Regions from separate parts of the Eikenella sp. KCOM 3110 genome, predicted to be linked through region 1. Evidence: predicted binding sites of a transcription regulator. Region 1 holds the regulator's gene; the other holds the start of a gene.

Region 1 (15,655 bases):
GTGCTGGAAAGCGCGTTCAAACGGTATCTGAAACTCGCTGCCGGCCTCATCGGCCTGTTCACGCTGCTGTTTCTCGCCCTGGCCAGGCGGCATTTCGGCACGCTGGTTTGGTATGCCTGGCTGCTCGCCCCCATGGCCGCCATGCTGTGTGCTTTGCCCCTAATCGGCATCTGGCATGTTGTCGGCCGGTTGTGCTTTCGGCCGCACCCGTCCGCGCAGCCGCCGAAACAGGGCAAACGGCGCAAACGCTGAAAGGCCGCCATACCGCAAGGGGCTGCCTGAAAGCAGGTATGGCTTGGCAAAATGCCCATAAACAAGGGCGGGCAGCCCGCTACCCGTTCGGATGCCGCCGCAGTTTGGTTTTTCAGGTAGCCTTCCCGGTAAGATCACGGATCAAAATAAAAGGGGGGCAAAGCTGTCCGACGCCGAAGCGTTTTTCGTTCATTCGCTATATAGTGGATTAACAAAAATCAGGACAAGGCGGCGAGCCGCAGACAGTACAAATAAAATAGTACGGCAAGGCGAGACAACGCTGTACCGATTTGAATTTAATCCACTATACATCGGGTATTTAGCCGGAAACGGTCAGACAAAAGGCTACCTGAAAATCGGTTCGGTCCGTTTTCAGGTAGCCTTTTCCCAAGCATTCAAACCGGCATCAGCCCGCCGCGCGTTTTTCCAGCATGGCCACGCCGGGCAGTTGTTTGCTTTCTAGGAACTCCAAGAACGCGCCACCGCCGGTGGAGATGTAACTGATTTTGTCGGCGATGCTGAATTTGGCGATGGCGGCCAGGGTATCGCCGCCGCCGGCGATGGAGAAGGCGCGGCTTTCGGCGATGGCTTCGGCCATCACGCGCGTGCCTTCGGCGAAACGGTCAAACTCAAACACGCCCACCGGGCCGTTCCACACAATCGTGCCGGCTTCGCGCAGCAGAGCGGCAAGCGAGGCGGCGGATTGCGGGCCGATGTCGAGAATCATGTCGTCTGCGGCCACCTCGGCCACGGCTTTGGTTTCGGCAGCGGCATCGGCGGCAAAGGCTTTGGCGCATACCACGTCTTGCGGCAGCGGCACGGCGCCGCCCTTGGCCGCCATTTTTTCGGCCACGGCGCGGGCTTCGGCGGCTAGGTCGGCTTCGGCCAAGGAGTTGCCGATGGGCTGCCCGGCGGCGAGCAGGAAGGTGTTGGCGATGCCGCCGCCCACGATCAGCTGGTCCACTTTATCGACCAGGCTGTTGAGAATGGTGAGCTTGGTGGACACTTTGCTGCCGGCCACAATCGCCACCAGCGGGCGGGCGGGGTTTTTCAGCGCCTTGCCCAGCGCGTCCAATTCGGCGGCCAGCAAAATGCCGGCGCAGGCAACGGGCGCGGCTTCGGCCACGGCCACCAGCGAGGCTTCGGCGCGGTGCGCGGTGCCGAAGGCATCGTTCACATAAATATCGCACAGCGCGGCATAGGCCTGGCCGAGCTCGGCGTTGTTTTTCTTCTCGCCTTGGTTCACGCGCACGTTTTGCAGCATCACCACTTCGCCGGGCTGCGGGCGCGGCGGGTTTTGCCGCCAATCGCTGCTCACGGGCACGGTAAGGCCGAGCAGGCTGCCCAAATGCGAGGCCACTGGCGCAAGGTCGTCTTCGGGCTTGAACTCGCCCTCGGTGGGACGGCCGAGGTGGCTCATCAGGATAACGGCCGCGCCGTTATCCAGGCAGTAACGTACGGAGGCGAGTGAAGCGCGGATGCGGGTATCGTCGCCGATTTTGCCGTCTTTAATCGGCACGTTCAGGTCGGCACGGATCAGCACGGTTTTGCCGCGCACGTTTTGTTCGGTGAGCTTGAGGAAAGACATGGTTATCTCTTTTGGTTTCAGTTATTTGGTTGGAAAAATCGGGCGGCTGTACCAGCCGCATAAAACGCCGCCATTATCTTATAAACAGTTGGGCGGTGCAAACGGGTGAAATGGGGGCAGTTTGGTTTTCAGGTAGCCTCTATATTTTTGTAGGTATATAATTTCGCTTATTTATTTCGTATGGGGCGTACCATGGGCAAAAGAATCAGTATTTCGCCTGCACAGCTGATGCCTGTGTGGTTGATCATGGGGTTTGGGCTGGTTTTATACTTTTGGCTGTCCAATGCCTATCGGGTCACCCAATCGTGCCGTGGGGCAGTGAACGCAGCGGTAATGTACCGTTTTGTAGAGATGACGGCTATGTTCGTGGTGGCTGCTTTGGTTGGATGGCTGTGGCAATTTTTTATCTTTCGGGATGTTCGAACTGCAAGCGGGCGGCCTTCTACCCGGAAACAGGCTTTATTATTGGTTTGCCTTTATCCTATTCTTGCGTACTTGGTTTGGTATGGTATTGTTGTATTGAGTATTTTTATGCTCTCACCCTGCATATAATCTAGGAGCTGGAGCTGCTCTGCTGTTTGCGGCAGTTTGATTTTCAGGTAGCCTTTTCCAATCCTCCCATCCCTAGTATAGTGGATTAAATTTAAATCAGGACAAGGCGGCGAGCCGCAGACAGTACACACGTTACGGCAAGGCGAGACAACGCCGTACTGGTTTTTGTTAATTCACTATAGTAAAAAAGCAGGCTTTTCAGCCTGCTTCATCTATGCCCGATCGGGCGGTTCAAAGCTTATTCGATGCTCACCTTGCCGCTGGGTTCGGCGCGGTGATGCTGTTTTTTCTCTTTGTGTTTGAGTACGGCGCGGTCGAGTTTGTCCACCAAAAGGTCGATGGCGGCGTACATATCTTTGTCGGTTTGGTCGAGGTGCAGGTCTTTGCCGGCCATATGCCAATCCACTTCTGCTTTCTGCACCAGTTTGTCCACCGACAGGGTCACGGTGGCGGAAATCACGTTGTCGCTGTGGCGGACGATGCGTTCGAGTTTGCCGCTGATGTAGTCGTTCAGGGCTTCGGTAACCTCGATGTTGATTCCGTTGATTTTCAGGTTCATAGCTCACTCCTTTACAGGTGGGTTGGCTGCGCGCGGCGGCAAGCTAGGCTTTCTGCTTGCGTTGGTGCGCAGGCGGGAAATTGAGTTCTTCGCGATATTTGGCCACGGTGCGCCTGGCGAGCACGATGCCTTGCAGGGCGAGCCGATCGGACATGGCTTGGTCGGAGAGCGGTTTGCGTTTGTCTTCGCCGGCAATCAGGCTCTCAATCAGGGCTTTCACTGCGTTGGCACTGATGCCGTCGCCGTCTTCTTCGCTGCTGTAGGCGGCTGCCTGGCTGAAAAAATAGCGTAGCGGAAATACGCCTTGCGGGCAAGCCAAATATTTTTGGTTCACGGCGCGGGACACGGTGCTTTCGGCCAGGCCGAGGTTGGCGGCGGTTTCTTTAATGGTGAGCGGCACGAGGCCGATGGCGCCGAAGGAGAAGAAGTCGGCCTGACGCTCCAGAATGGTTTCGGCCAGCCGCAACACGGTGCTTTTGCGCTGCTCCAGCGAGCTTAGCAATACTTTAGCCTCATTGAGCTTTTGTTTCAACTCCGGCGCTTCGCTGCCGTATTCGGCGAGCAGGTCGGAATATTCCTGATTGAGCTGCACCTGCGGCCAGGCCTGGCGGTACATGCCCACCGTCCATTTGCCGGTTTCGGGGTCGGGGTGGATCCATACGTCGGGATCGACGTATTCGGTGTGGCCGGAGCCGGACAGGCCGTAGGCGGGGAAGGGGTTGAGGGAGGCAACGAGGGCTTGGGCGGCTTCGATGGTGGCGGCGCTGTATTGGGGGAATTTTTTGCGCACTTGCTGCGGCAGGCTGCTTTTGGCGATGTCGGGCAGGAAGTGCTTCACCAGCTGCACGGCGCAGAATACGGTGTCGTCCGGCTGTCGACGCGCCAGCTGGAGCAGTAATGATTCGCCCAAATCGCGCGCGCCCACGCCGGGGGGGTCGAATTGCTGCAAATGGCGCAGGGCTTCGGCCATGTCGTCTTCATCGAGCATCCATTCCAGCGGGGAGTTTTCCACGATGTCGGTGAGGCTGTCGTTCAGGTAGCCTTGATCGTCAAGGTAGTCGATGAGCAAATGTACGCGGGCGGCCTGGTCTTCGTCTAGCGGGTGTTCGCATACCTGCTCGTGCAGCATGCGGCGGAAATCGGCTTCGTCGGCCACGGTTTCCCACACGTCGCCCTCTTCCATGCTGTTGGTTTTGCGGGTAACGGGCAGGGCGGCGGAATAATGGGGTTCGGGCTCGCCGCTGTCGGCCGGATCGTGTTCCGGCCGTTCGAGCAGGGGGTTGTCGGCCAGCCAGCTTTCCACTTCTTCGGCCAATTCCAGCGACGACATATGCAAAATGCGCAATGATTGCTGCTGCTTCTGATTGAGCTGCTGGGTTTGGCGCAGTTTGAGTTTGACGGATTGCTGGGTCATGTGAGGCTACCTGAAACCTTAGTAATCGAAGTTCTCGCCCAAATACACGGCGCGGACTTCTTCGTTACCCACCAATTCTTCGGGGCGGCCGCTGGCCAGCACGGCGCCGTTGTTGATGATATAGGCTCGGTCGCAGATGCGCAGGGTTTCGCGCACGTTGTGGTCGGTAATCAGCACGCCGATGCCGCGCTGTTTGAGGAAATTGATGATGTTTTGAATGTCGATTACGGCAATCGGATCAACGCCGGCGAAAGGCTCGTCCAACAGGATGAAACGCGGGCTCATGGCCAGCACGCGGGCGATTTCCACGCGGCGCCGTTCGCCACCGGAGAGGGCGGGGGCGGGGCTTTGCCGCAGGTGGGTGATGTTCAGGTCGGCCAGCAGGTCGTTGAGGTGCGTTTCGATGGCGTCGCGGTCGGTTTCGTGCAATTGCAGGATGGCGCGGATGTTTTCTTCCACCGTCATCTTGCGGAAAATCGAGGCTTCCTGCGGCAGATAGCCCAGGCCTAGGCGGGCGCGCTGATACACGGTCATGTGGCGCAGCTCGTGGCCGTCCAGCCGGATGGTGCCGTGATCGGCGGCCACCAGGCCGACAATCATATAAAAGCTGGTGGTTTTGCCCGCGCCGTTGGGGCCGAGCAGGCCAACCACTTCGCCGCTTTCGATATCGAGCGAGAAATCCTGCACCACTTGGCGCTGTTTGAAGCTTTTGCGCAGCTGTTTGACGCTGAGGCGGCTGTGCGGTGTGGTCATGGTTTGGTTTTCCCTTGTGTTTGTTCGGTATCACGGGCAGCGTTGGGGCTACCTGAAAATGGGGCTGTCATGCGCGGTTTCAATGTGCAGCAGGGTTTTGCAGCTGCATTATTTGGTCGCGCCGCACCTGCAGCACGCCCGGCACGCGCTCCAAGCGGCGGATGGCCTGCGCCATCTCCTGCTGCGGCGGGATGCGGGCGGCGATGCCGTTGATGTTTGTATAACGGTACACCAGCTCGGCCTGCATTTTGCGCACGGCCTGAAGCAGCGGCTCCGCGCCGACGGCGGGGTCGTATAACACAATCAGCACGCGGTCGGCGGCTTGCTGTTCCGGCTGGGTGCTGAGTGCACTTGGCGCGGCGGTGGCGGCAGGCTGCGGGGCGGCACAGGCGGTAAGCATGGCCAGGCAGGCTGGGAGGAAGACGCGGATATTCATGGTTGCTTGGTTTTCGGTTTCAGGTAGCCTGTGCCTGTGCGGCGTGGGGCTACCTGAAACATCCTGTTCAGTGATGCAAAAAGCGTTTTATTTTTCAGGTAGCCTCAAATGTGGGCTGCCTGAAACCGTTTAAAGGCTACCTGAAACCGGTATCGCAGGCTTTCAGGTAGCCTGTTTCCTAATCTTGGCTTTGCCCTGCGTGAGGCGGAAGCTGTCGTCAATCAGTTGGCGGATGAGCGCGTCGTCGGCCTGTTCCAGTTCGATGCTCAGCCAGTGTGCTTTGCTCATGTGGTAGGCGGGCAGGATGCCGGTTTGAGCGCGCATGGCGCCGATGTGCTCGGGGCGGCATTTTACGTTGAGCAGATGCACGGTGCGGCCGGGAGTGCGCCCGAGCTTTTCCGCCGGCACGGGCAGGTACACGCCAAACCATTTGCGGCTGCCGCTGTGGCGGAATACGGCGTATTCGGGGAAGCGGGAAAAGGGATGGTCGGGCGCGGCGCGGTAGCGTTCGGCCATTTCGGCAAACAGGGTTTCGGCCTTCATCCCGCCTCCGTTATTTCTGCTGCGGCTGGATGGTGATGCTCACGCGGCCTTTGTTGGCGTTGCTGCGGCTGCCGCCCAGCACGGTATAAACTTCGGTGCGGGTGTTGTAGGTAATGGTGTCGCCGCTGGCCCGGTCGCCGCCGCGTTCGAGCTTGGCGCCGCCGCTGAGTTTCACGATGCCGGTGGCGGATTGGTATTCCACGCGGGCGGCCTGGCCTTTCACGGTGCCTTGGCGGTCGAGCTGCTGGCCGAAGTGTACCGGGCTGCCGGAGGCGGTCATGGTTTGCGCGCCGTCGGCGGCTTTCACCACGCGCACCTTGGCGGCGCGGATATACATGGTGCCCTGCTGGATAACCACGTTGCCGGAAAATTCGGTGCTGCGGTTGCCTTGGTCGAGCGAGCCTTGGTCGGCTTCGATTTGGATGGGCTGGTTGCGGTCGGAGGTAAGCGCAGAAGCCGCGGCGGGCAATAGCAGGGCGGCAGCGAGGAGGAGGGCGCGGGCGGGTTTAATGCTGTTGTTTGGGGTCATAAATCACGGCCTTAATGCGGGAGGAGAGGTTGAGCAATCCTTGTTTGTGGTTGTAGGTCATGCCTTGGGCGGTGCCGTGGGAGGCGCCGTATTGATAGTTCACCAAATCTTGGGTTTGGGCGGTTTGGGTTTGGGTGTTGACGGTGAGGCTGTCGGTTTCGAGGCGGCCGGCGGGCTGGCCGTTCATGGCGGGTTTGTCGAACACCACGTTTTTCTCAAATACCACTTGGTTTTCTCTGCCGATATAGTGCGCTTGGTCGGCAGTGATGCGGTACACCATCTGCCCGCCTTGCGAAAACATTACGTTGGGTTCGGCCAAATAGCCGTCTTGGCGGTTGGGAAACTGCCAGGCGCGGGTGGCGGTGAGCTGCTGAGCCAGGCTGCCGTCGGCAGCGAAGCGGCGGCCTCGGATGCCGAAAATCTGGTATTGCGGCTCGTGCGGATCGAGCGGGGTTTCTTCGGTTTCTAGCTGGCTGATGCGGTCGAGCCAAAAGCTCACGCCGCCGAGCGCGAGTGCCAACACCAGCGGAAACCACCAGCCGCCGAATCGTTTAATCATTCTGTGTATTGCTCCCAAGCGGTTTTCAGGTAGCCTTTGGCCTGCATGATGACTTCGCACAATTCGCGCACGGCGCCGGCGCCGGCCGGGCGGCGGGTGATGTAGGCGGCGTGTTGCAATACCCATTCGTGCGCTTCAGGCACAGCAGCAGGCAGGCCGCAGCGCACCATCACGGGCAAATCCACCACATCGTCGCCGATGTAGGCGCATTCGTGTTCGGCCACACCGGCGGTTTCGCGCAATTCGGCGTAGGCCGCGCGTTTGTCGCTGATGCCTTTGAAGTAGTGGTGGATGCCGAGCTGTTTGGCGCGCACAGCCACCGAGGGGGCGTCGCGGCCGGTGATGATGGCGGTTTGCACGCCGCATTGGTGCAGCATTTTGATGCCGTGCCCATCGAGCGTGTGGAAGGCTTTGATTTCTTCGCCGTTGTCACGGATGAAGATGCGGCCGTCGGTGAGCACGCCGTCCACGTCCATAATCAGCAGTTTGATTTCGGTGGCGCGGCGGCGCAGGTATTCGGGCAATTCGGGCAGAATAGGGCTCATGCGGGCAATCTCAATTTCGAATTAGGCTAATGATAACATGCCCTAGCACGGGCACAAACCCGTTCGGCACGGTTTTTGCTTGGCACGGCCGGACAAAGGAAAGGCTACCTGAAAACAGTTTTACGTTTTCAGGTAGCCTTTTTGGGATTAGAAATATATTAACATACTGATAAATATGACAAATATCTTTTCAGGTAGCCTCTTTGGCTTTACATTTGCTTGCACGGCCCGCTCCCGCAGTAAGCAGCTTGCAATCTCGTTTTCGCTCCGTCGCAGCCTACGCTTGCAGCTAGCTTTCTCTTTTTTGATTTGGTTTATTTTGTTCTACTTCTAATAGTTATTTGCAAGTCTCTTTACGCATATTGACTTATTCTGTTGTTTTCAAGTATAAGCAAAACCAGGTTGCCCACTTTTGTAGCAGGCGGCCGTAGCTGAAGTACTTATTTTTCCTACCAGGCGGCGAGCCGAAGACAGTACAGGCAACATGGCGAGGCAAGCCGACACGGCAGGAAGGAATAGGTGTTTTAGCGATACACCGTCAAACCGCCCCGGGGCGGCCAGGAAAATCAAAGAAAATAAGAAGGAGCAGCACATGAACCCGATGTATATCACCTTCGGCATCTATCTGGTTGCCGTTCTGTTAATCGGCCTCGCGGCCTATTTCTCCACCCGCAATTTCGACGACTATATCCTCGGCGGCCGCAGCCTGGGCCCGTTTGTTACCGCCATGTCGGCCGGGGCTTCGGATATGTCCGGCTGGCTGCTGATGGGCCTGCCTGGCGCAGTGTATCTAAGCGGCCTGAGCAAATCTTGGATTGCCATCGGCCTGATTATCGGCGCGTATCTCAACTGGCTCTTGGTGGCCGGGCGGCTGCGCGTGCACACCGAATACAACAACAACGCGCTCACCCTGCCCGATTATTTCCACCACCGCTTCGGCGCGCAGGGGCAGGCAATGAAGGTGATTTCCGCATTCATCATTCTGTTTTTCTTCACCATTTACTGCGCCAGCGGCATTGTGGCCGGTGCCCGCCTGTTCCAAAGCCTGTTTACCGGCATGAGCTACACCAGCGCCATGTGGTTGGGCGCGGGCGCCACCATCGCCTACACCTTTATCGGCGGCTTCTTGGCGGTGAGCTGGACAGACACTGTGCAGGCCACACTGATGATTTTCGCCCTGCTGCTCACGCCGGTGATGGTGTATTTGGGTGCGGGCGGGGCAGATGAAGTTTCCGCCATCATCCAAACTGCTGCCGCTACCAGCGGTAAGGAATACGGCAGCCTGCTGCACGGCACGACTTTCATCGGCATCATTTCCACTGCTGCCTGGGGCTTGGGCTACTTCGGCCAGCCGCACATTCTGGCGCGCTTCATGGCTGCCGAAAGCGTGAAATCGCTGGTGGGCGCGCGCCGCATCGGCATGACTTGGATGATTTTGTGCTTGGGCGGTGCAGTGGCCGTGGGCTATTTCGGCATTGCCTACTTCGGCGCCCATCCCGAGCAAGCCGCTGCCATGCAGGGCAACCACGAGCGCGTATTCATCGCCTTGTCCACCCTGTTGTTTAACCCGTGGATTGCCGGCGTGATTTTGAGCGCGATTCTGGCTGCCGTGATGTCTACTTTGTCTTGCCAGCTTTTGGTGTGCTCCAGCGCCATCACCGAAGACTTCTACAAAGGCTTCCTGCGCCCGAACGCGCCGCAGAAAGAATTGGTGTGGATCGGCCGCATCATGGTGCTGGCCGTAGCCGTTATCGCCATCCTGATTGCTGCCGACCCCGAAAGCAAAGTGCTGCAACTGGTGGAATTTGCCTGGGCCGGCTTCGGCGCGGCATTCGGCCCCATCGTGATCCTTTCCCTGTTCTGGAAGCGCATGACCGCCAACGGCGCATTGGCTGGCATGATTGCCGGGGCGGCCGTGGTGGTGCTGTGGGTGCAGGTGGTGAATCCTGCGCTGGCCAACGCCGGCATGGCCACGCTGTATGAAATCATCCCCGGCTTCATCGCCTGCGGCCTGACTGCCGTGGCCGTGTCGCTGATTGGCAAAGCGCCTGCCGAGGAAATCTGCCAACGCTTCGAAAAAGCCGATGCGGATTACCGCGCCGCGAAATAAAGGGCGGCAAGAGGCTACCTGAAAATTTTCAGGTAGCCTCTTTAAGCCTGTATCAAACGGAATAAAGGCTACCTGAAGCTGCTCCGGCCTTTTCAGGTAGCCCTTAATCGATTAACCGAGCCCTACCCCTACCAAACATTTTTTCACATTATCCGCAGTTTGGTTTATGATTCCGTATTATCGAAGTTCCAACCAAGCAGCCATCCATAACGAAACAGAGGCTACCTGAAAAAGCGGTTTATCGGGCAGCCCCACCAACCACGGAGACCAACCATGTTCCAATTCGCCCATCCCCAACAAACCAACCTGCGCCAAGCCGTTACCGATGCCTACCGCCGCGACGAAGTTGAAGCCGTGCAGGATATGCTCGAACGCGCCCAGATGAGCCAAGACGAGCGTACCGCCGCCGACCGGCTCGCCCGCCGGCTGGTGAAGCAGGTGCGCGAAGAGCGCCGCCGCGCCAGCGGGGTGGACGCATTGATGCACGAGTTTTCCCTTTCCAGCGAAGAAGGCATCGCCCTGATGTGTTTGGCCGAAGCCCTGCTGCGTATTCCCGATAAAGCCACCCGCAACAAACTCATCCACGACAAAATCTCCGGCGGCGACTGGAAAAGCCACCTCGGCAACAGCCCCTCTTTATTTGTAAATGCTGCCGCCTGGGGCTTGCTGGTTACCGGCAAACTGGCTGCAGCCCCCAGCGGCCAGAGCCTCGGCAACGCGCTCACCCGCATCGTGAGCAAAGGCGGCGAGCCGCTCATCCTCAAAGGCGTAGACTACGCCATGCGCATGCTCGGCAAACAGTTCGTTACCGGCCAAACTATCGAAGAAGCCTTGAAAAACGGCAAAGAGCGCGAAAAACTCGGCTATCTCTATTCCTTCGATATGCTCGGCGAAGCCGCCATGACCGAAGCCGATGCCGAACGCTATTATCAAGACTACGTCAACGCCATCCACGCCATCGGCCAAGATGCCGCCGGCAAAGGCATTTATGAAGGCAACGGCATTTCCGTCAAACTCTCCGCCATCCACCCGCGCTATTCCCGCGCCCAACACGGCCGCGTGATGGGCGAGTTGCTGCCGCGCCTGAAAGAATTGTTCCTGCTCGGCAAAAAATACGATATCGGTATCAACATCGACGCCGAAGAAGCCAACCGCCTCGAACTCTCGCTCGATTTGATGGAAGCCCTGGTTTCCGACCCCGACCTGGCCGGTTACCACGGCATCGGCTTCGTGGTGCAGGCTTATCAGAAACGCTGCCCCTTCGTAATCGATTATTTAATCGACCTCGCCCGCCGCAACAATCAGAAGCTGATGATCCGCCTGGTGAAAGGCGCGTATTGGGACAGCGAAATCAAATGGGCGCAAGTGGACGGCTTGGACGGCTACCCCACCTACACCCGCAAAGTCCACACCGACATTTCCTACCTGGCCTGCGCGCGCAAACTGCTCGACGCGCAAGACGCCGTATTCCCGCAATTCGCCACCCACAACGCCTATACCCTGGCCGCGATTTACCAGATGGGCAAAGGCAAACAATTCGAACACCAATGCCTGCACGGCATGGGCGAAACCCTGTACGACCAAGTGGTCGGCCCGCAAAACTTGGGGCGGCACGTGCGCGTGTATGCGCCGGTGGGCACGCACGAAACCCTGCTGGCCTACCTGGTGCGCCGCCTGCTGGAAAACGGCGCGAACACCTCGTTTGTCAACCAGATTGTGGATGAAAACATCAGCATCGACACCCTCATCCGCAGCCCCTTCGACACCATCGCCGAACAAGGCATCCATCCCAACGCCAGCCTGCCGCTGCCGCGCAATCTGTATGGCGGAGAACGCCTCAATTCGCAAGGCCTCGACCTGAGCAACGAAAACACGCTGCAGGAACTGCAGGCCGCCATGAATGCCGTAGCCGCCGCGCCGGTGCAGGCCGTGCCGCTTTTGGCCGCGGCCGCCCCAACCCAGGCCGCGCATGAAGTGCGCAATCCGGCCGACCACAGCGAAGTGGTGGGCAGTGCCGCCTTCGTGGAAGCCTCTGCCATGCCGGAAATCATCGCCGCCGCCAAAGCCGCCGAAAGCAGCTGGGCCGCCGTTTCCGCCGCCGAACGCGCCAACATGCTGCGCCGCTTGGCCGACCTGATGGAAGCGCACATGCCCGAGCTGATGGCCTTGGCCGTGCGCGAAGCCGGCAAAACGCTGAACAACGCCATCGCCGAAGTGCGCGAAGCCGTGGATTTCTGCCGCTACTACGCCGACGAAGCCGAACACACGCTACCTGAAAACAGCCAGGGCGTGGGCACCATCGTTACCATCAGCCCGTGGAACTTCCCGCTGGCCATCTTCACCGGCGAAGTGGTGGCCGCATTGGCCGCAGGCAACACCGTGGTGGCCAAACCCGCCGAACAAACCAGCCTGATCACCTACCGTGCCGTGCAGCTAATGCACGAAGCCGGCATTCCGCGCAACGTGTTGCAGCTTGTGCTCGGCGCGGGCGACGTGGGCGCCGCCCTCACGCAGGACGAACGCATCAACGGCGTGGTGTTCACCGGCTCCACCGAAGTGGCCCGCCTCATTAACCAATCGCTCGCCCGCCGCAGTGGCCAGCCCGTGCTGATCGCCGAAACCGGCGGCCAAAACGCCATGATTGTGGACAGCACCGCGCTGGCCGAGCAAGTGTGCGCCGACGTGCTCGCCTCCGCCTTCGACAGCGCCGGCCAGCGCTGCTCCGCCCTGCGTATTTTGTGCGTGCAGGAAGACGTGGCCGACCGTATGGTGAACATGATTCGCGGCGCGATGGACGAATTGCGCGTGGGTAACCCCGCCGAGCTGAGCACCGATATCGGCCCGGTAATCGATGCCGAAGCGCAGGCCAATCTGCAAAGCCACATCGACCGCATGAAAGGCATCGCCAAATCCAGCCATCAAATCAGGCTACCTGAAAATGCCGATAACGCCACCTTCATCGCGCCTACCCTGTTTGAATTGAACAATTTGAACGACTTGCAGCGCGAAGTGTTCGGCCCGATCCTGCACGTTATTCGCTACCGTGCCGACGAGCTCGACCAGCTCATCGACCAAATCAACGCCAAAGGCTACGCCCTCACCGGCGGTATCCACAGCCGCATCGATGGCACGGTGGAACACATCCGCCGCCGCATCGAAGCCGGCAACCTTTATGTGAACCGCAATATCGTCGGTGCCGTGGTGGGCGTGCAGCCCTTCGGCGGCCATGGCCTCTCCGGCACCGGCCCCAAAGCCGGCGGCCCCTTCTACCTGCAACGCCTCAGCCGCCTCAACAGCTGGCGCACGCCCCCGCTCACCCGCAGCGGCCAGGCCGACGAAGACGCGCTCAACCGCCTGCAAAGCCTGCTGCAAAGCCTGCCGCTCACCCAAGAGCAGAAGCTGGACCTGGCCGGCAGCCTCGGCCGCGCCCGCGTACACACCCTGCGCCAGGCCGAGCAAGTGTTGCGTGGTCCCACCGGCGAACACAACGTATTGAGCTGGCAGGCGCCCAAACGTGTGTGGCTCTACGGCGGCAGCCTGCCGCAAGCCTTCGCCGCCTGGATTGAGCTCGCCGGCTCCGGCATCACCGCCCTCGTGTCCGACCAGCATCCCTTGGTCGCCTACGCCGAACAGGCTTCCGACCTGCTGGAAACCTCCGCCACGCCCGCTTCCGCCGGCATCAGCCACGTGGTTGCCCTGGAAGAATTGCCGGTGGAAATCAAACAGACACTGGCCGGCAGCGACGGCGCACTGGTGCGCATCATCAACGCCCAACACGGCGTGGACGTGCTGCAGCTGTTTGAAGAAACCTCCTGCAGCATCAACACCACCGCCGCCGGCGGCAACGCCCACCTGATGGCCGCAGGCGATTAAACCAGCGCTTATAGAGACAAGAAAAAGGCTACCTGAAAAGTTTCAGGTAGCCTTTATTACTGCTTAAATGGGAATGGGGCAAGACGGCAAGCCGCAGTCAGTACTGCTAGAACGGCTAGGCAAACCAATGCAGGTTTCATTCACCATCTTGAAAATATCAAATGCTTTGCTCGATGTTAAGTATCCGGCCTATCGTGCGTAGATAAGAAAAAGGCTACCTGAAACTTTTAGCTTCGCAGGAACTTTGCTGCGTTGCGTTTTGACTGCGTTGAAGCTGCGCTTTCAGGTAGCCTTTCGTTGCGCTACGCGCCAACTCAATCCTGCCGACGCTTTTCCCACAGCTTCATCAGCGGCAACACCACCGTGCAGGCAACCGCGCCCACGACGAGGCCGGTGATTAGGTAGGCGAGTGTGCCGGTGAGGCCGCTGTCCCAGTGGTGTTCGTTCAGCCAATGGTGCAGCGCGCCCCAATTGTGGGCAAAAATGCCGCCACCCACGAGGAACATGGCCAGCGTACCCACGATGCTGACGCCGCGCATAAACCACGGCATAAACAAAATAATGGCTTTGCCAACCGCAGCGGTGGCCGGGCGGCGCATCAGGGCGAAGCCGAAGTCGTCGGCCTTCACAATCACCGCCACGATGCCGTACACAAATATGGTGAGCCCGATGCCGATGAGCAGCAGGCTGATGATTTGGGTGGTAAGACTGGATTCGGCCACCACGCCCAGGGCAATGATGACGATTTCGGCAGAGAGGATGAAGTCGGTACGGATGGCGCCTTTGATTTTGGCGTTTTCGTCTATCAATTCGTCGGGCACGCTGTGGGCGCTGCCGTCGCGGCGGTGCATCAGCTTGTGCAGCAGTTTTTCCACGCCTTCGAAACACAAATAGCCGCCGCCGAGCATTAAAAGCGGCGTAATCAGCGCGGGCGCGAACACGGAAAGCAGCAGGGCGGCGGGAATCAGAATCAGCTTGTTCACCAGTGAGCCCTTGGCCACCGCCCACACGATAGGCAGCTCGCGGTCGGCGCGCACGCCGGTTACCTGGTTGGCATTGAGCGCCAAATCGTCGCCCACCACGCCGGCGGTTTTTTTGGCGGCCACTTTGGTCATCAAGGCCACGTCGTCGAGCACGGAGGCTATGTCGTCGAGCAGGGTGAGGAGGGAGGAGAAAACCATTTTGAATCCTTGTGATATAAATTTCAGGTAGCCTTTTGGACATGGAGGAAGGCTACCTGAAAATCGTGATGCTGTTGTTTTTGGGTGTGTTAAGCCAGAATACGGCGGCATTATAGCCAAAGTGCTTATTTCCTCATACGGCGTCGGCTCGCCTTGCCGCACTGCCTGCGGCTTGCTGCTTTGCCCCGTGCTTAATTTTTGCCCGACGGGGTTAAAAATGCAGTTGCTACTCGTTAGTTTAAATGATCGGGTAAGGGAAACCCAAGATTTTTGTCCCCATACCAAGATAAATTTTCCTTTTTCCAATAATCTGTGTGAGACAGGATGACACCGAGTTTGATCATGGCTAAATAAATAGCTTGCAGCATATCTTCACCGATTACCCTGCCCTCATCCAAATAATCCTGTTTGCTTATTTTATATTGGCAAATATATGCTTTGTATTCGTCGGAAAAAAAGGGCTGATACAAGGTAATCTCAACAAGTTCGCCATTTCCTGTACGTAATTCTCTGTATCCTATGATTCTATGCATACATTCACCATACGGGCACGTTGGCACGAAAGGCTACCTGAAAAAGAAAAATCCGTTTTCAGGCAGCCTTTATCATGCGGGCTTATTCGGGTTTGGCTTTCACCGCCATCAGCGTGTGCAGGCGGCGGTTGTCGGCGCGGGCCACGGTGAATTGCAGGGGGCCGATAACGGCTTTTTCGCCGCGCACGGGCAGATGGCCGAGCTCTTTGATTACCAGCCCGCCGATGG
Region 2 (15,655 bases), 120 kb from region 1:
ACCAGGCTTCCAGCTTAGGCATGTAGCGCTGCATGAAGCGGCGGTCTTGGTGCACGGTGTTGCCGCACAAGGGGCTGGCGCCCTGCGGAATCCATTGGGCAATAAAATCGAGCAGGCGTTGCTCCACTTCGGCTTCGGAAAGCGCGGAATCTTTCACGCGTCGGGTGAGGCCGGTGCGCTCGTGGGTGCTGGTGTTCCAGGCATCCATGCCTTTGAGCAGTTCGTCGCTTTGGTGGATGGCGTAGGATTCGGATTGGGCGAGGATGTTTAAATCGGCATCGGTAATCACCACGGCGGCTTCGATAATGCGGTCGTGCTCGGGGTTGAGGCCGGTCATTTCCATATCGAGCCAGCAGAGGTTGAGGGGGTTGGGCTTGGGCGTGTGCATGAACTTGCTCGCAAAGGGAATAAATGGTGCATTGTAGCGGATACGCCAAACCTTAAAAAGGTTTACCTTTGGCGCGCACGGCGGCACAATGCGAGCTACCTGAAAATTCTTATAAAAGAAAGCCTGACTATGTCGCTTAACCTTACCGTGTTCGCCGTTACCCCTTTCCGCCAAAACTGTTCGCTCTTGTGGGACGAAGAAAGCAAAGAAGCCGTGTGGATAGACGTGGGTGGTGACGTGCCGCAGCTGTTGGAAGAAGCCGCCAAGCTCGGCGTGCAGCCCAAGGCCGTCTGGCTCACCCACGGCCATCTCGACCATGCCGGCGGCGTGGCTGAGATGATTCAGCGTACCCCGTTTCCGGTAATCGGCCCGCACCGCGCCGACCAATGGCTGCTCGACAACCTGCCAGAAATCACCGCCAACTTTGGTTTTCCTGTGTCCCAGCCGGTGAGCCCGAGCCGCTGGCTGGAAGAGGGCGACGAGTTGAACGTGGGCGCATACCGCTTCCAAGTGCTGCACATCCCCGGCCACACGCCCGGCCATGTGGTGTTTTACTGCGCCGAACAAAACCTGCTGATCGCAGGCGACGTGTTGTTTTACGAATCCATCGGCCGCACCGATTTCGAACGCAGCAGCCATGCCGACCTCTTGCGCAATATCCGCGAGAAACTGCTGGTGTTGCCCGAAGACACCATAGTGCTGCCCGGCCACGGCCGCAGTACCACCATCGGCCACGAAAAACGTCACAACCCGTTTTTGCAGGATTAATGCCCGAGGGCGGTAGTCGATACATACAGTCCGTCTTAAAAGAGGCTACCTGAAAGCGTAAGCTTCAACGAAGTTAAAACGATGTCTTGGCGCAGCCGGGGCGGAGCTTCTGCAAAGCCAAAACGCGAAACCAAAGTTGGATGTTTGCCAAAACAAAGGCTACCTGAAAACCGCCAAATCATTTCAGGTAGCCTTTTTGCCAGAATAATCGGATATTGCCGTAAATCTTGGTTAATCCCCCTTTTTATGCCGCACGCTTTGGGCTAAGATGCTCTTGCCGCCGGCTATGGCGGTATTTTCTCATTTTATAGGAAATACACAATGAAAGTACGTACTTGGGCTGTACCGGCCTCTTTGGCTCTGCTGTTGTCTGCCTGCGTGGTGGCCACCCCGCAAGACGACGGCCCCCGTCATCAACATCACCAACGCTACGACAACGACGTTCAAGACCAGGGCAACGAGCCCGCTCCGCGTCATGAGCGCCGTGGCGAGCGCCGCGCAAGTGTTGAGCGTTTCAGCTGTGAAAACGGCTTGTCTGTAACCGTGCGCCAGCAAGGTACCGACCGCGTAAGCCTGCAACTGGACGACAAACGTGCCGTGCTCAACCGCGCCACTTCCGGCTCCGGCGAGCGCTACACCAGCAACCGCGGCCTGTTCGGCAGCGGCGCCGAGTGGCACCGTAAGGGCAATGAAGCCGCGTTCAGCTTCAAAGACCCCTATGGCAACCGCGTAGAAACTGCTTGCCAACGCCAGCAGTAAGCTGATTTCAATTCAACGCCGCATTAGTGAAATCAGGCCGGCAGCCCGGAAATTCCGAGGCTGCCGGTTTTTATCGGGTGCGGAAAACAAAGTGGGCGGCACGGCGGGGCGATACTGCCGCCTTGCCGCCTTGCCAAAACTTAATTTCAACCGCACAGAAACTCCGCTTCTGTTTTATGGAATCTTCATTTCCGCTTTGCGGAAACTTTGTTTGAACTACGCTAAACCGGTGCTTAGCTTCGCAGAAACTCAGCCTTGGCCGCGCCAAGACATCGCTTTAACTCCGTTGAAGCTTGCGCTTTAGCTTCGCAGAAGCTCCGCCTTGGCTATGCCAAGACATCGCTTTCAGGTAGCCTTTTATCTTTTCCTCTTAACCGTCCTAAGCCATGCCAGCCACCCACATCCTGCAAACCATTGCCTACGTCCGTTCTCCTTATAAACAGAAATTCGGCGTGCCGCGCCAGCCCGGCTTGGTGCCTTCCGCCCGGGTATGTATCGAATTATTGCCCGAGTTTTCTGCCGATTGCATGCGCGGGTTGGAAAGCTTCAGCCATATCTGGGTGCAGTTTGTGTTTCACGGCGTGGCCGGGGCAGGCTGGCAGCCTTTGGTGCGGCCGCCGCGTTTGGGCGGCAACCGGAAAATGGGCGTCTTTGCCACGCGCAGCCCGTTCCGCCCCAACCCGCTGGGGCTTTCCCTGCTCAAGCTGGAGCGCATTGAAACCGAGGGCGGAGTGCGGCTGTGGTGCGGTGGGGCGGATTTGCTCGATGGCACGCCGGTGTTAGACATCAAGCCCTACCTGCCCTTTGTGGAAGCGCAGCCCGATGCCGCCCCGGGCTTCGCCGCCGTTCCGCCTGTGCCGCTCGGAGTGGCTTGGGTAGATGAGATAAGCGCAGCATCCTTGCCGCCGCCCATTCGCCTGCTGATTGAACAAAGCATCGCCCAAGACCCGCGCCCGGCTTATCAGGATACGTCGCAGCGGATATATAAGATGGCGGTGGGAGATTGGGAAGTGGCGTTTCGGATTGAAAACGGAACAGCTTTAATTGAAGCGGTGATGGCGGCGGAAGACTAAAGGCTGCCTGAAAACCGTGGCACAGCTTTCATGCAGCTAAATCGAAGCCCTCATCAAAGTGGTGGGTTTCTACCAAGCTATTCTTCCTCCCAAAACGGCGGCATCATCATGCCACCTTACCTTATTCATGATTTATGCCGTAGGGTGGTATTGCCACCGCCGAATGCGGATAGAGATAGCGGGAATGCCAAAAATCGTTGCCCAAAATGGCAGCAACCCTAAATTGGCAGGCCATGAAATCCATAAAACGGCAATCTGTGCGAAATAGCGGGCCACAAACTGACGATAAATGTCAGTTTTGCCGATAGGCCGCCCGCGCAAGACAGCCGCACAGGCCGGCCGCTTAAATTAAAAATAAGAAAAAGATGATTTAGAAACATGTGGTTACAAAATAAATCAAACGGTTTTTTTATTTTTTGGCACAGCTGTTGCTTTATGTTTCTCGTGGTTGAGGCAAACAAGCCGAAGCCGAAAATGAAGTTTTAGTTGTCTCCTTCTTTTGGTTGAAGTTCCCGGGTCGAAAGATTCGGTTTTATTAAGTTCCATTTTTATTAAAGGAAAATGTCATGTTGAAACAAGTACAAAAAGGTTTTACCCTGATCGAGTTGATGATCGTTATCGCTATTATCGGTATTTTGGCTGCTATCGCCCTGCCGGCTTACCAAGACTACGTTGGCCGCACCCAAGTTTCTGAGGCTTTGGAATTGGCTGGCGGTCAGAAAGGTGCCGTAACCGAATACCACGCCAACCATGGCGCATGGCCGGCTAACAATTCTGCTGCCGGTGTGGCTGCTGCTACCAGCATCAAGAGCAAATATGTTGAAAGCGTAACTATTACCAATGGTACCATCACTGCCAAAATGCAAGGCTCTGGCGTAAATGCTGATATTCAAAGCAAACAGGTTGTTCTTTCCCCGACCCTGAATGCCGGCTCTTACGACTGGAAATGTGCTGCCGCAAGCTCTAACCCGGTTCCCGCCAAATACCTGCCTTCTTCTTGCCGCCGTTAATAATTAGGTGGATAGAATGCACCAAGGCCGCACGTTACAGTGCGGCCTTTTATAACTTTTACCGAATATTCCTGTGGGGGTTGAAATGAGGAAAGATAAGGAACGGGGATTTACCCTGATCGAGCTGATGATTGTGATTGCCATTGTCGGCATTTTGTCGGCTATTGCCCTACCCACGTATCAAACTTATATAGCCAAATCGCAAGTGGCCGAGGGAATGTCGTTATTGGACGGGCTGAAAAGTTCTGTAACAGACAATTATTTTGCCAGCAGCGTCTGCCCGGATAACCTGAGCAACAGCTATTTTGGCATTGCGCAGAAAGACCAGATTGTCGGCAGCCATATTGCATCCGTACATACCCGGGCAGCGACCCAGCCGGGCTATGTTTGTGAAATGGAAGCAACATTCAAACCTGCGCCGGACAGTGCCGCTCCGCTGCAGGGAAACTCTTTGCTGCTCAGCATGAAAGTAACCAGCGGAGCGGTTCTTTGGCATTGCTCCTCGGCAAACCTTCCCGGCAAGTATCTGCCGGATGTATGCCGACACTAATTCACCAAGGGGTTACTATGTGCAGAAAACAGGTTTTCGGAGTATGGTGGCTGTTGGTATTTATGTCCGCCGCATATCTATGGGGCATATTAAGCATCCAGCATTATTACCCGTCCACTACAGACTTATATGTCAATATTTATGTCGGCGGGTTGCTTGCCGTAGGATTGGCGGGGTGGGCAACGGCCTCCGATCGCAAGAAAATACCTATTTCTATCAGCACATGGTTATGGTTGGGTTTGCTGATGCTCATATTGCTGCAACCGATATTAAATCAAATCGTTTATACTGATGGTTTGATATTCCCCGGTGCGACAATATTGTTCTGCCTATTGGTGTCGCTGGCGGTTTCTGGCTTGGATCGGGAGGAGAAGCGTAGGGCCGTAAATGTTATGGCCGTGGTTTTGCTGGCGGGGGGCATATTAACCGTTGCTACCCAAGTCATTCAATTGGTTTGGCCGGATAGCTGGTTAATCGGTTCGGTCGTGTTTGCAAGGAGTCCGGATAATCGGTTAACCGGAAATATCGCCCAAGTGAATCAGGCAGCGTTTGTCAGCTCATTAGGGATGGCTGCCGCTATCTATTTGTTTTATCTGAGCCGAACCTGGCTGGGGAAAATCATCTGTATCGTATTCACCGTTTGGTTGGTTATGGGAATCGGGTTTACTTCCAGCAGGGGCGGTTTTTTGCTCGGCCTTGCTGTTGTGTTGTGCAGCGGCCTTTTTTATGCCGGAGGGTGGAAAAAACGATTTGCTTCAGTTGTAGGCTTCGGTGTGCTATTTATAATCGGATATAATTTAGGCAGCAGATTGCTTCTTGCGTTTATCGAAGATAGCAATACTGCCGTATCCAGGCTTACCAATGAGAGTATGGCATTACGGCAATATTTGCTGCAAGAGTCATGGATGGCGATAAAGGGGAATTGGTTAACAGGGATAGGCTGGGGGAACCTTAAGGGGTTCGGGTTGGATCATGCCGAGCAGCTCCAATGGTTTACACTGGCTCACCATGCCCATAACCTTATCGCACAAATCGGGGCTGAGCTAGGTATACTCGGTTTGATAATAGTTTTCTGGTTTATTTTCTTATTAATCCGAAAGTTCGGATTTAATCTTTCTGCTGATCGTGCATTTTCATTTACGATACTCGCAGTGATCGGGATGTACTCATTTAGCGAATATCCGCTATGGCATCTCCGCTTTATCATGATTACCGCTTTCTTTATCGAGATTATATTAGCCGAGGATGGCGGAAAGAATAAAAAGGAAGTTAGTTTTAAGCTTCCAGTTGCTGCGATAAGCGGATTACTGGCAATAGGCAGTGTTTATTATATTATCCAGTATCAGAAATATCGGGATTTCAGCTATTTTTTACTTTCAGAAGAGATATCGGCAGAAGAAAAAATGCTTACTTATTCGCATCTTCCTCCCGTATTCGGATTTAGCGAGGAGAAAGAGTTAATGTTATTTATGCTGCTACCGATATCAGAAGACAATTTACAGGAACGCATTGCACTAGGGGATAGGGTATCATACAAGAATTTTAATGTTGATTTATTGATTAAACAGGGTAGCCTATTGGCAGTTGCCGGCAATTCTGAGCGGGCAGACCACTACTTTCGGGCGGCCTGCTTGCTGAATATGGCAACTAATTGCAATGAAGTAAATACATATTTGACCGAGATATCAAACGAGAACCCGGCGTATTACAAACCATATTTGAACCGGTTTCATCAGTGGTATGAATCTAGATTTCATAAAAGGCTAAATAATTAAGGATTGGATGATACATTGTGAATAAAAGAGTGCGGTTTGCGGTAAAGCTGGCCGGATATCATTTGGGTGCAAATATTGTAGTGGCAGTATTGGTTGCTGGAGTAATTTTTGGCATATGGTATCCCTATCCGTATCGGCAAATGTTGGGCGGGCTGGAGCTTTTCTTCTTGGTTGTTTGTATCGACGTAGTGTGTGGTCCAATGCTTACAGCAGTATTGGCGGATCCGGAGAAGTCTGTCCGGGCTGTTGCTGTCGATATGGGGTTGGTAGTGTTGATTCAAATTTCGGCTTTATGCTACGGATTGCATACTGTAGCCATTGCACGGCCGGTGGCAGTTATGTTTGAAGTGGATCGTTTTGTGGTTGTCAGGGCAACCGACATTCATCAGGAATCATTAGCAAAGGCTACGGCACCATTTAACCGTTTGTCTTGGACGGGGGTTGAACGTGTAGCCGTGCGCCCCCCCCGCGATGGAGCCGAGAGTAATATGGATTTGGGTTTTTCATTAAATGGTGTCGAACCCAGTGCTAGGCCAGATCGCTGGGAGGCAGATAATGGTAGGGCTAGGGCTGCCGTACGGCAGAAGATGCGGCCATTGCTCCGTTTGCAGCAGCATTATCTGCATAATGCAGAGTTGGATAGTGCAGTACAAAAAAGCGGATTGCCGGCAAACAAGCTGTACTATTTGCCATTTACCAGTGTGGAGAATAAGGGCTGGACGGTTCTTTTGGATGAGCAGGCAGATTTTAGGGGGTTTGTGCCGTTAGATGCTTTTTTTTAGGGTAAGATTGTATCGATAGCTGCCATATGGCTAAAATTTTGGGGGCTGTACCAGGGGCTGTCAGTATTCAGACTTACCTTAATCCCAATTCTGCTTTTGGATTTGCTGGTTGCCTGATGTGCAGCCTTCCTTTCGCACCCGATCGCGGCGGCGGACTTTGACAACGGTTCTACCTGTGCAGGCATACTCTCTCTATACCGATATCGCCGCACAATGTTTTAAAAATAGGGGTGAAACGGCCTGCCAAACCCTGATGGCGGCAGCATTTGCGGATGCTGCTCCAATTGCCGGATGAGGTAGCAGATCCGGCCACAGGCTACCTGCACGCACTATCTGCAATACTGCTTCGACAAACAAACGGTTGTCGGCAGCAGTACGCCCCACATCGCTTGTTTTGTCGCAAAGGTTCGATTTTGCCAATTGGGTATCGATGCGGGGATATCTGAATCATCAAAGTTGATATTTCAAAGTTCTAAATATCGGTAGACTGTGCTGTAAATCCAACTCATTCCGTACCGCCGTATCGCAGCTGTTCGGTTGGTGGTCGGTAATTTCAATCTGGTTTAACCTCAGTATACTTCCTAGTAGCTTAAAATCCTGCTGGATTGGTGTGAAATCTGGGGCTAATCTAGTACAGCCCTTAATTATATGGCTTCTTATTTTTCAAATCGGGAGAGAAGTAATGAATTCAGAACTCATCTGCTACAAAACCATGCCAGTATGGGATAAAGCCACTATTCCGGCAGCAGTTTTGTCGCAACACAACACACAGGCCGGTACGTATGGCAAGCTGCGCGTATTGCGCGGACGGCTGAAGTTTTATGAATTGCAGGAAGACGGCACGGTGCTCGCGGAGCATGTGTTGCAGCCGAAAAGCGGGGTGTGGACGATTTATCCGCAGGCTTGGCACAAGGTGGAGCCGTTGGATGATGATTTTGCCGTGCAGCTGGAATTTCATTGCGAAAAAGCAGATTATTTCCACAAAAAATACGGTATGACTGCCACCCATTCAGCTATCTGCGAGGCGGTGCAAACCGTACCGCCGTGCAAGACCTTGGATTTAGGCTGTGGGCAGGGGCGCAATGCGCTGTTTTTGAGTTTGGCCGGATACGATGTGCATGCTGTGGACCACAGCTCGGCGGCAGTGGCTTCGGTGCTGGATATGGCTGCGCGCGAACAGTTGCCGCTGCGGGCGGATGCTTACGATATTAACGCCGCTGCTTTGAATGAAGATTACGATTTTATCTTTGCCACGGTGGTGTTTATGTTCCTCCAGGCAGGCCGTGTGCCACAGATTATTGCCGATATGCAGGCGCATGCTCGGCCCGGCGGCTATAATTTGATTGTGTCGGCAATGGATACGGCAGACTACCCTTGCCATATGCCGTTTTCGTTCACATTCAAAGAAGATGAATTGCGGCAGTATTATGCTGACTGGGAATTACTTAAATACGAAGAAGCCGTAGGCTCGATGCACGCTACCGATGCGCAAGGGCGGTCGATTCAATTGAAGTTTGTGACGATGTTGGCGAAAAAGCCCGGTTGAGTAGTTGTGTATTTGTATGAAGAAAGGCTACCTGAAAATTTTCAGGTAGCCTTTGGTGCGCATATGGGTAAGGCAATTATTCATACAAGATGTATGCTCATACAAGACGTATGGGCAGACGATCGGATGTAATAGGCAGCCTGAGATTTTTGCTTCGCCAAAACTTACGGGGATTGTTGGATAGTGGATTATAGTGAATTAACAAAAACCAGTACAGCGTTGGCTCGCCTTGCCGTACTATTTGTACTGTCTGCGGCTCGCCGCCTTGTCCTGGTTTTTGTTAATTCACTATACAATCGCCCCCGTTTTGTGCCCAGCCCTCTGTTTCTGTTATGATAGCCGTCTTTTTAGCCGTTCTTGAATACCACTCGGGCAGCCATATTTTTCAGGTAGCCTCAATCACATAGGCTACCTGAAAGTGTGAGCTTCAGCGAAGTGAACACATCAGCCCGACTAAAGCTAAAACCTAAATTCCTATTTTAAATATAAAGCACCACACCATGTTTAACCGCTTATTCTCCTGGTTTGAAAACCGAGTCGACCCCTATCCTGCCAGCGAGCCGAAAACCCCGCGCAAGGGGCTGTTTGGCTTTATTTGGAGTAATCTTGAAGGCGTGCGCGGCTGGCTTGTGCTACTGGCGCTGCTCTCTGGCGGCATCGGCATTGGCGAAGCTTTGCTGTTTCAATTTATCGGCAAAATCGTCGATTGGCTCGGCCGCTATACGCCCGAGACGCTGTTTGCCGAAAAAGGCTTGGCGCTCGTTGGCATGGGCGTGCTGATGGTGGTGCTGGTGATTTGGACGTTTTTTACTTCCTCCATCCGCCTGCAGGTATTGCAGGGCGTGTTCCCCATGCGCCTGCGTTGGAATTTCCACCGCCTGATGCTCGGCCAATCGCTCAGCTTTTATCAAGACGAATTTGCCGGCCGCGTGTCGGCCAAAGTGATGCAAACCGCGCTGGCTGTGCGCGATACGGTGATGACCATCGCCGATATGGTGATGTATGTGCTGGTGTATTTCATCACTTCCGGTGTGATTTTGGTGGCGCTGGATGGCTGGCTGCTGCTGCCTTTCGTGGGCTGGCTCATCGGCTTCAGCCTGGTGATGCGCTTTCTGATTCCCAGGCTCGGCCAAACCGCCGCCCGCCAGGCCGATGCCCGCTCGCTGATGACCGGCCGCGTTACCGATGCCTATGCCAACATCGCCACGGTGAAACTCTTCTCCCACGGGGCGCGCGAAGCCGATTATGCCCGCCGCTCGATGGAGGAATTTATGGTCACCGTGCACGCCCAAATGCGGCTGGCCACGCTGCTCTACAGCGCCAGCGCCGCAGTAAACACCACGCTCACGCTTTCCACCGCCGTGCTCGGCATTTGGCTGTGGCACAATGGCCAAGTAGGCGTGGGCGCTGTGGCCACCGCCACCGCGATGGCGCTGCGCGTGAACGGGCTCTCGCAATACATCATGTGGGAATCTGCCCGCCTGTTTGAGAATATCGGCACCGTGGCCGACGGCATGGGCACGCTTTCCAAGCCGCAAACCATCCTCGATAAGCCCGATGCCAAGCCGCTGTTGGTGAACAAAGGCGAAATCTGCTTCAACCACATCGATTTCTCCTATGAGTCCGGCAAGCCCCTGCTCAACGGCTTCAGCCTGCACATCCGCCCCGGCGAAAAAGTCGGCCTCATCGGCCGCAGCGGTGCCGGCAAATCCACCATTGTGAATCTGCTGTTGCGTTTCTATGAGCCGCAAAGCGGCCAAATCTGCATCGATGGGCAAAATATCGATAGCGTTACCCAAGAAAGCCTACGCGCGCAAATCGGTTTGGTTACGCAAGACACCAGCCTGCTGCACCGCTCGGTGCGCGACAATATCGTCTACGGCCGCCCCGATGCCACCGAAGAAGACATGCTGCAAGCTGCCCGCCGTGCCGAAGCTGCCGAATTCATCCCCCAGCTTTCTGACGCCAAAGGCCGCAAAGGCTACGATGCCCACGTGGGCGAGCGCGGTGTGAAGCTTTCCGGCGGCCAGCGCCAGCGTATCGCCATCGCCCGTGTGATGCTCAAAGATGCACCAATTCTGCTTTTGGACGAAGCCACCAGTGCGCTCGATTCCGAAGTGGAAGCCGCCATCCAAGAAAGCCTCGACACCATGATGGAAGGCAAAACCGTTATCGCCATCGCCCACCGCCTCTCCACCATCGCCGCCATGGACCGCCTCATCGTACTCGACAAAGGCCGTATCGTGGAAGAGGGAAACCACGCCGAACTCTTGGCCAAAGGCGGCCTCTACGCCAGCCTGTGGGCGCACCAGAGCGGCGGCTTTCTCAATGTGAAAGAGCCGGAGGCCGGGCAGGTACTTGAGAAGGAGTAAGTCCAGTTATAGTGAATTAATAAAAACCAGTACAGCGTTGTCTCGCCTTGCCGTAACGTGTGTACTGTCTGCGGCTTGTGCCGCCTTGTCCTGATTTTTGTTAATCCACTATAGTTGCCGCGCGAGCATAAAGAAAGGCTACCTGAAAACTTTCAGGTAGCCTTTTGCCATATTTGCCTTAGTCCGCGTTCATATTGATGTTGTCTTTAAATTGTGCGTTGGGCACTTGCACGATCAGCGGATCAACCGGGCCGATGGCTTTGAGATCGCGGCCGGGGTAGTCGAGGGCGTGCAGGAAGAAGCGGATACAGTTGAGGCGGGCACGTTTTTTGTCGTCCGACTTGATGATGGTCCAAGGCGCGTCGCCGGTGTGGGTGTGGAAGAACATGGTGTTTTTAGCTTCGGTGTAGTCGTCCCAACGGTCGAGCGATTCAATGTCTACAGGGGAAAGCTTCCAGTGTTTCAGAGGGTCGTCGCGGCGTGAGATGAAGCGGCGCAACTGTTCTTCGCGAGAAACGGAAAACCAGAATTTAAACAAGTGCATCCCGCTGTTTACCAACATGCGCTCCAATTCGGGTGCCTGGCGCATGAATTGCAGGTATTCGTGCGGCTCGCAAAAACCCATCACGCGCTCCACACCGGCGCGGTTGTACCAGGAACGGTCGAAAAACACCATTTCGCCGGCAGTGGGCAAGTGGTTGATATAGCGCTGGAAATACCATTGGCCGCGCTCGCGGTCGCTGGGCTTCTCCAAGGCCACCACGCGGGCGCCGCGCGGATTGAGGTGCTCCATATAGCGTTTGATGGTACCGCCCTTACCGGCAGCATCGCGGCCTTCAAATATGGCGGCAATGCGGCTGCCGCTATCTTTCACCCAGCTTTGTACTTTGAGCAGCTCGATTTGTAGCTTTTTCTTTTCTTTCTCATACACATTGCGGCTGATACGGGTGTGGTAGGGATAGCTTTCGGGCAGCGGTGCAACGGATGAATCTTCGCCGCTGCGATTGCCGCTGTATTGCAGTACTTTTTCTTCAAATACTTGCAGGCGGTCTTTGTGTTCGGCCAAATCGATTTCTTCAAATGGTTTGAGTTGGTGGTCGGTCATGGTGTGCCCCTTATGGCGTGTTAGGAAATCAAATTTATCCTTTTAACTATTAAGGCCATTTTACATTAGGGCAGGCTACCTGAAAAGCGGATTCACCTTTTATCATTCATGCCAATCTGCTTATTTCAAGCAGGCATGAAGCCAGGAGGAGAACGATATGGTTGGGAGCGTAAGCTCTGCATTGTTCCTACTTGGAACAACTATAGTGAATTAAATTTAAACCAGTACAGCGTTGGCTCGCCTTGCCGTACTATCTGTACTGTCTGCGGCTCGCCGCCTTGTCCTGATTCAAATTTAATTCACTATATATGATTGAAGTATTTGTTTTCCCATACAAGGAGGGCCAATGCGGTATGAAAAATAAGCGTTTATTGCCTCCCGCCAAGAACAAAACAGCCCGAACCTTGCGGATTCGGGCTGTTGCTAATTTTGCTATATCTTAGGATTTGACGGCACCGTTGATTTTCCGATTAATCAGCCACTGCTGCGCCATGCTCAAGAGGTTGTTCACCACATAGTAGAGCACTAGGCCGGCAGGGAAGAAGAAGAACATCACGGAGAAGGCCAGCGGCATGATTTTCATCATTTTGGCCTGCATCGGGTCGCTCGGCGGCGGGCTGAATTTGGTTTGGATATACATAGTCAGCGCCATCAAAATCGGCAGAATGTAGAGCGGGTCGGGGCGGGCCAGGTCGGCGATCCAGCCCCATGAAGCCTGGCGCAGTTCAACCGAGGCGAGCAGTACCCAATATAAGCCGATAAACACAGGGAACTGCAACAGCATGGGCAGGCAGCCGCCCAGCGGGTTGATTTTCTCGTCTTTATACATCTTCATCATGGCCTGTTGCAGCGCCATACGATCATCGCCGTGTTGTTTCTTTAGCATTTCCAGCTTAGGCGCAACGGCGCGCATCTTGGCCATGGAGCGGTAAGAGGCGTTGGTGAGTGGCAGCAGCAGGGTTTTGACGATGATGGTCAGCAAAACGATGGACCAGCCCCAGTTGCCGATGAGGCTGTGCAGCCAGTTGAGCAGGCCGAACAGCGGTGCGGCCACCACATGGGTGCGGCCATAGTCTTTCACCAGCTCCAAGCGGTCAGCCACTTTGCTGATCACGGCATATTCCTGCGGGCCGGCATACAATTCGGCAGGCACGCTCAGTTTCTGGCCAGCAGCAATCGCGGGCAGCGGCACACGCACCCCGGCAGAGTAAAGGTTATCGCTGCGGCGTTTGATATCGAGCAAGCAGTTGCCGTTTTGGCAGATGCTGTTGCCATCTTTGGGCTGTAACACCCACACAGTGGTGAAGTAGTGCTGGGTGAAGCCAACCCAGCCGCTGGTGGCGGTACGCTGGTAGTCGGCGCGATCACGTTTGCTCTCGAAGTCGTCGTCCAAATCTTTAAACGGCACTTTTTGGAAGTTGCCATCGGGCGTGTAGGCTACCGGGCCGACATAGGTTTGGTTGAAATAGCCGCTACCCTCGGGCGTGCTGCTGTCGCGCAATACGCGGTACACACCGTCCAGCTTCAGCGGGGCATCAGTGTGGTTGGTAATATCGAACCGTACATCAATAAGGTAGCTGCCTTTGCGGAAAGTATACACTTTGTCCACCTGAACGCCGTTGGTTTCCGGCGCGCTCAAGCGCACTTCCAGCGTATCTCCGTTGAGGGTGTAGTTGTTTTGCGGGGCTTTGAAACTGCTGTCTTGTAGTAGATAGTTGCCTTTTTGGTCGATTAGCAACGATTGCACCAAGTATTTGTGCTCGTTGTTGTCGGAGAGCAGGGTGAAGGTTTTGCTGGCATCGCCGGCGGAGTTGTGTTTGAGCAAATCCAGCCCGCGCAAATCGCCGCTGTTTTCATCGATTACGGCTTTAAGTGTGTCGGTACTTACAGTAATCGGCTTGGTGGGCGGCAAATCGTTCCCGGCCACGGGAGCGGCGGCTTGCTGCTGCGCCTGCGCGGCTGCCTGTTCGGGTTGTTGCGGCTGGGGATTAAAATAATTCCAAACCATCAGGGTCAGGATAGCGATAATGGCAAAAACCGCCGTCCGCTTCAATTCGTTGTTGGATTCCATAATCGGGTTCCGTTTGAAAACAGGAGAAAACGGCAGTCTGCATTCCAATGCAGGCTACCTGAAAATTCTGCTGCCATGCGGCATGAATGCAGCAGGCAGGTTTAAGGTACAGGGTCGTAACCGCTGCCGCCCCACGGATGGCAACGGCCGATGCGCTTGGCTGCCAGCCAGCCGCCTTTAAGCGCCCCGTATTTGCGCACCGCCTCGATAGCGTATTGCGAGCAGGTGGGCTGATAACGGCAGCGCGGCGGCAGCATCGGGCTGATTGCGTATTGGTAAAACCGGATCAGCCCCAGCAGGATTTTGGCTAGCATGGTTTTTTCGGCACAATTTGTTCCAACTGCGCCAACACCTGCTGCCGTTCGGCCTTACCGAACGGACGGCGCACGCGAACCACCAAATCGCTGCTGTCCAAACGGTGCCGATTAAGGCGGAACCATTCGCGCAGCGTGCGTTTCATATAGTTGCGGCGGTTGGCACGGCGGGCGGTTTTCTTGGCCACCACCAAACCCAGCCGGGGATGCCCCAGTCCATTTGGCTTGTGCCACAGTTGGATATCCGGCCGCGATTTCAGCCGGCGTAAAGCAAAAACGGATGAGAAATCATCCGTTTTCAGTAAGCGGTATGGTTTGCCGAAACAGTATTCCACTGTTATACGGCCAAACGTTTACGGCCTTTGGCGCGACGAGCAGCCAACACGGCACGGCCGCCGCGGGTTTTGGAACGAACCAAGAAGCCATGGGTGCGTTTGCGGCGGATAACGGAGGGTTGATAAGTGCGTTTCATGATGTTTCCCGTGGAAATAATCTAAAATCAGAAAGCGGCGTATTACACCTGATTTTGCTGAAATTGTCAAACTATTCGTGCTGCATGCCGCTTTTCCTCCCGCCTTGGTTCACCCCCTGGATTTTGGGTATAATCCACCGTTCACGCCTGCACGAATATGGCGGTGTATCACACACCCTTACCGCTTCCCTTATATTCTTTTCAGAACCGCCACCATGACGCTCGACCAATTCTGGCCACACTGCCTGCATCATTTGCGCCACACTCTGCCTGCCAAACAGTATCAAAGCTGGATTGAGCCTTTGAGCGTGGGCGAAGGTGCGGGCAGAGAATGGGTAGTGTATGCGCCCAGCCGCTTTGTGTTGAACATGTTGCGCACCCGCTATGCTGCCGAAATCAGCAAACTGCTGGCAGAAAGGCTACCTGAAAATACTCCGACACTGCGGTTCGAACAAGGAGAAGGCAAACACTATGCCCCAGCCGACAAGCCGGCACCGGTGCGTACTGCTAAAGCTGCTGCACCAGTTGAACAAACCAGCAAACCGGCTGCCCCGCAACATGCCGACAAACGCAGCGCCTTAGAAATCGTGCAATCCCGATTGGAAAGCTTGGGCATCAATCTGCAGGCCGAGCCAAGCGGGCAACCCGCACCAACCAAACCGGCAGCCAA

Evidence for each region. Region 1 encodes sigma-54, which starts transcription at its own class of promoters, with help from an activator protein. Its sites were predicted from a motif close to CTGGCACGCTTCATGCTT; they were not measured.
Region 2: ELB75_RS02060 (pilin) is a predicted target of sigma-54. The motif match lies at 3,405-3,422, and genes of this name have one in related genera.

Annotation. Positions count from the first base shown of each region.
Region 1 covers NZ_CP034670.1:288,387-304,041, reverse strand. The annotation lists gene ELB75_RS01570 (hypothetical protein) at 1-252, shown strand, start outside; gene ELB75_RS01565 (phosphoglycerate kinase) at 659-1,840, opposite strand; gene ELB75_RS01560 (hypothetical protein) at 2,033-2,392, shown strand; gene hpf (ribosome hibernation-promoting factor, HPF/YfiA family) at 2,631-2,951, opposite strand; gene rpoN (RNA polymerase factor sigma-54) at 2,995-4,365, opposite strand; gene lptB (LPS export ABC transporter ATP-binding protein) at 4,384-5,118, opposite strand; gene ELB75_RS01540 (protease inhibitor I9 family protein) at 5,198-5,554, opposite strand; gene ELB75_RS12975 (hypothetical protein) at 5,553-5,687, shown strand; gene ELB75_RS01535 (MmcQ/YjbR family DNA-binding protein) at 5,717-6,097, opposite strand; gene lptA (lipopolysaccharide transport periplasmic protein LptA) at 6,108-6,626, opposite strand; gene lptC (LPS export ABC transporter periplasmic protein LptC) at 6,604-7,185, opposite strand; gene ELB75_RS01520 (KdsC family phosphatase) at 7,182-7,730, opposite strand; gene putP (sodium/proline symporter PutP) at 8,323-9,840, shown strand; partial or broken gene putA (bifunctional proline dehydrogenase/L-glutamate gamma-semialdehyde dehydrogenase PutA) at 10,114-13,426, shown strand; partial or broken gene ELB75_RS13165 (L-glutamate gamma-semialdehyde dehydrogenase) at 13,510-13,713, shown strand; gene ELB75_RS01505 (DUF808 domain-containing protein) at 14,028-14,894, opposite strand; gene ELB75_RS01500 (DUF6968 family protein) at 15,128-15,427, opposite strand; gene ELB75_RS01495 (CorC family transporter) at 15,510-15,655, opposite strand, start outside.
Region 2 covers NZ_CP034670.1:408,129-423,783, forward strand. The annotation lists gene orn (oligoribonuclease) at 1-388, opposite strand, end outside; gene ELB75_RS02045 (MBL fold metallo-hydrolase) at 518-1,156, shown strand; gene ELB75_RS02050 (MliC family protein) at 1,478-1,915, shown strand; gene tsaA (tRNA (N6-threonylcarbamoyladenosine(37)-N6)-methyltransferase TrmO) at 2,302-2,988, shown strand; gene ELB75_RS02060 (pilin) at 3,555-3,998, shown strand; gene ELB75_RS02065 (pilin) at 4,084-4,548, shown strand; gene ELB75_RS02070 (PglL family O-oligosaccharyltransferase) at 4,488-6,323, shown strand; gene ELB75_RS02075 (fimb protein) at 6,341-7,105, shown strand; partial or broken gene ELB75_RS13170 (IS5/IS1182 family transposase) at 7,391-7,489, opposite strand; gene tehB (tellurite resistance methyltransferase TehB) at 7,788-8,651, shown strand; gene ELB75_RS02090 (ABC transporter ATP-binding protein) at 9,152-11,023, shown strand; gene ppk2 (polyphosphate kinase 2) at 11,202-12,128, opposite strand; gene yidC (membrane protein insertase YidC) at 12,568-14,199, opposite strand; gene yidD (membrane protein insertion efficiency factor YidD) at 14,301-14,513, opposite strand; gene rnpA (ribonuclease P protein component) at 14,507-14,848, opposite strand; gene rpmH (50S ribosomal protein L34) at 14,851-14,985, opposite strand; gene dnaA (chromosomal replication initiator protein DnaA) at 15,201-15,655, shown strand, end outside.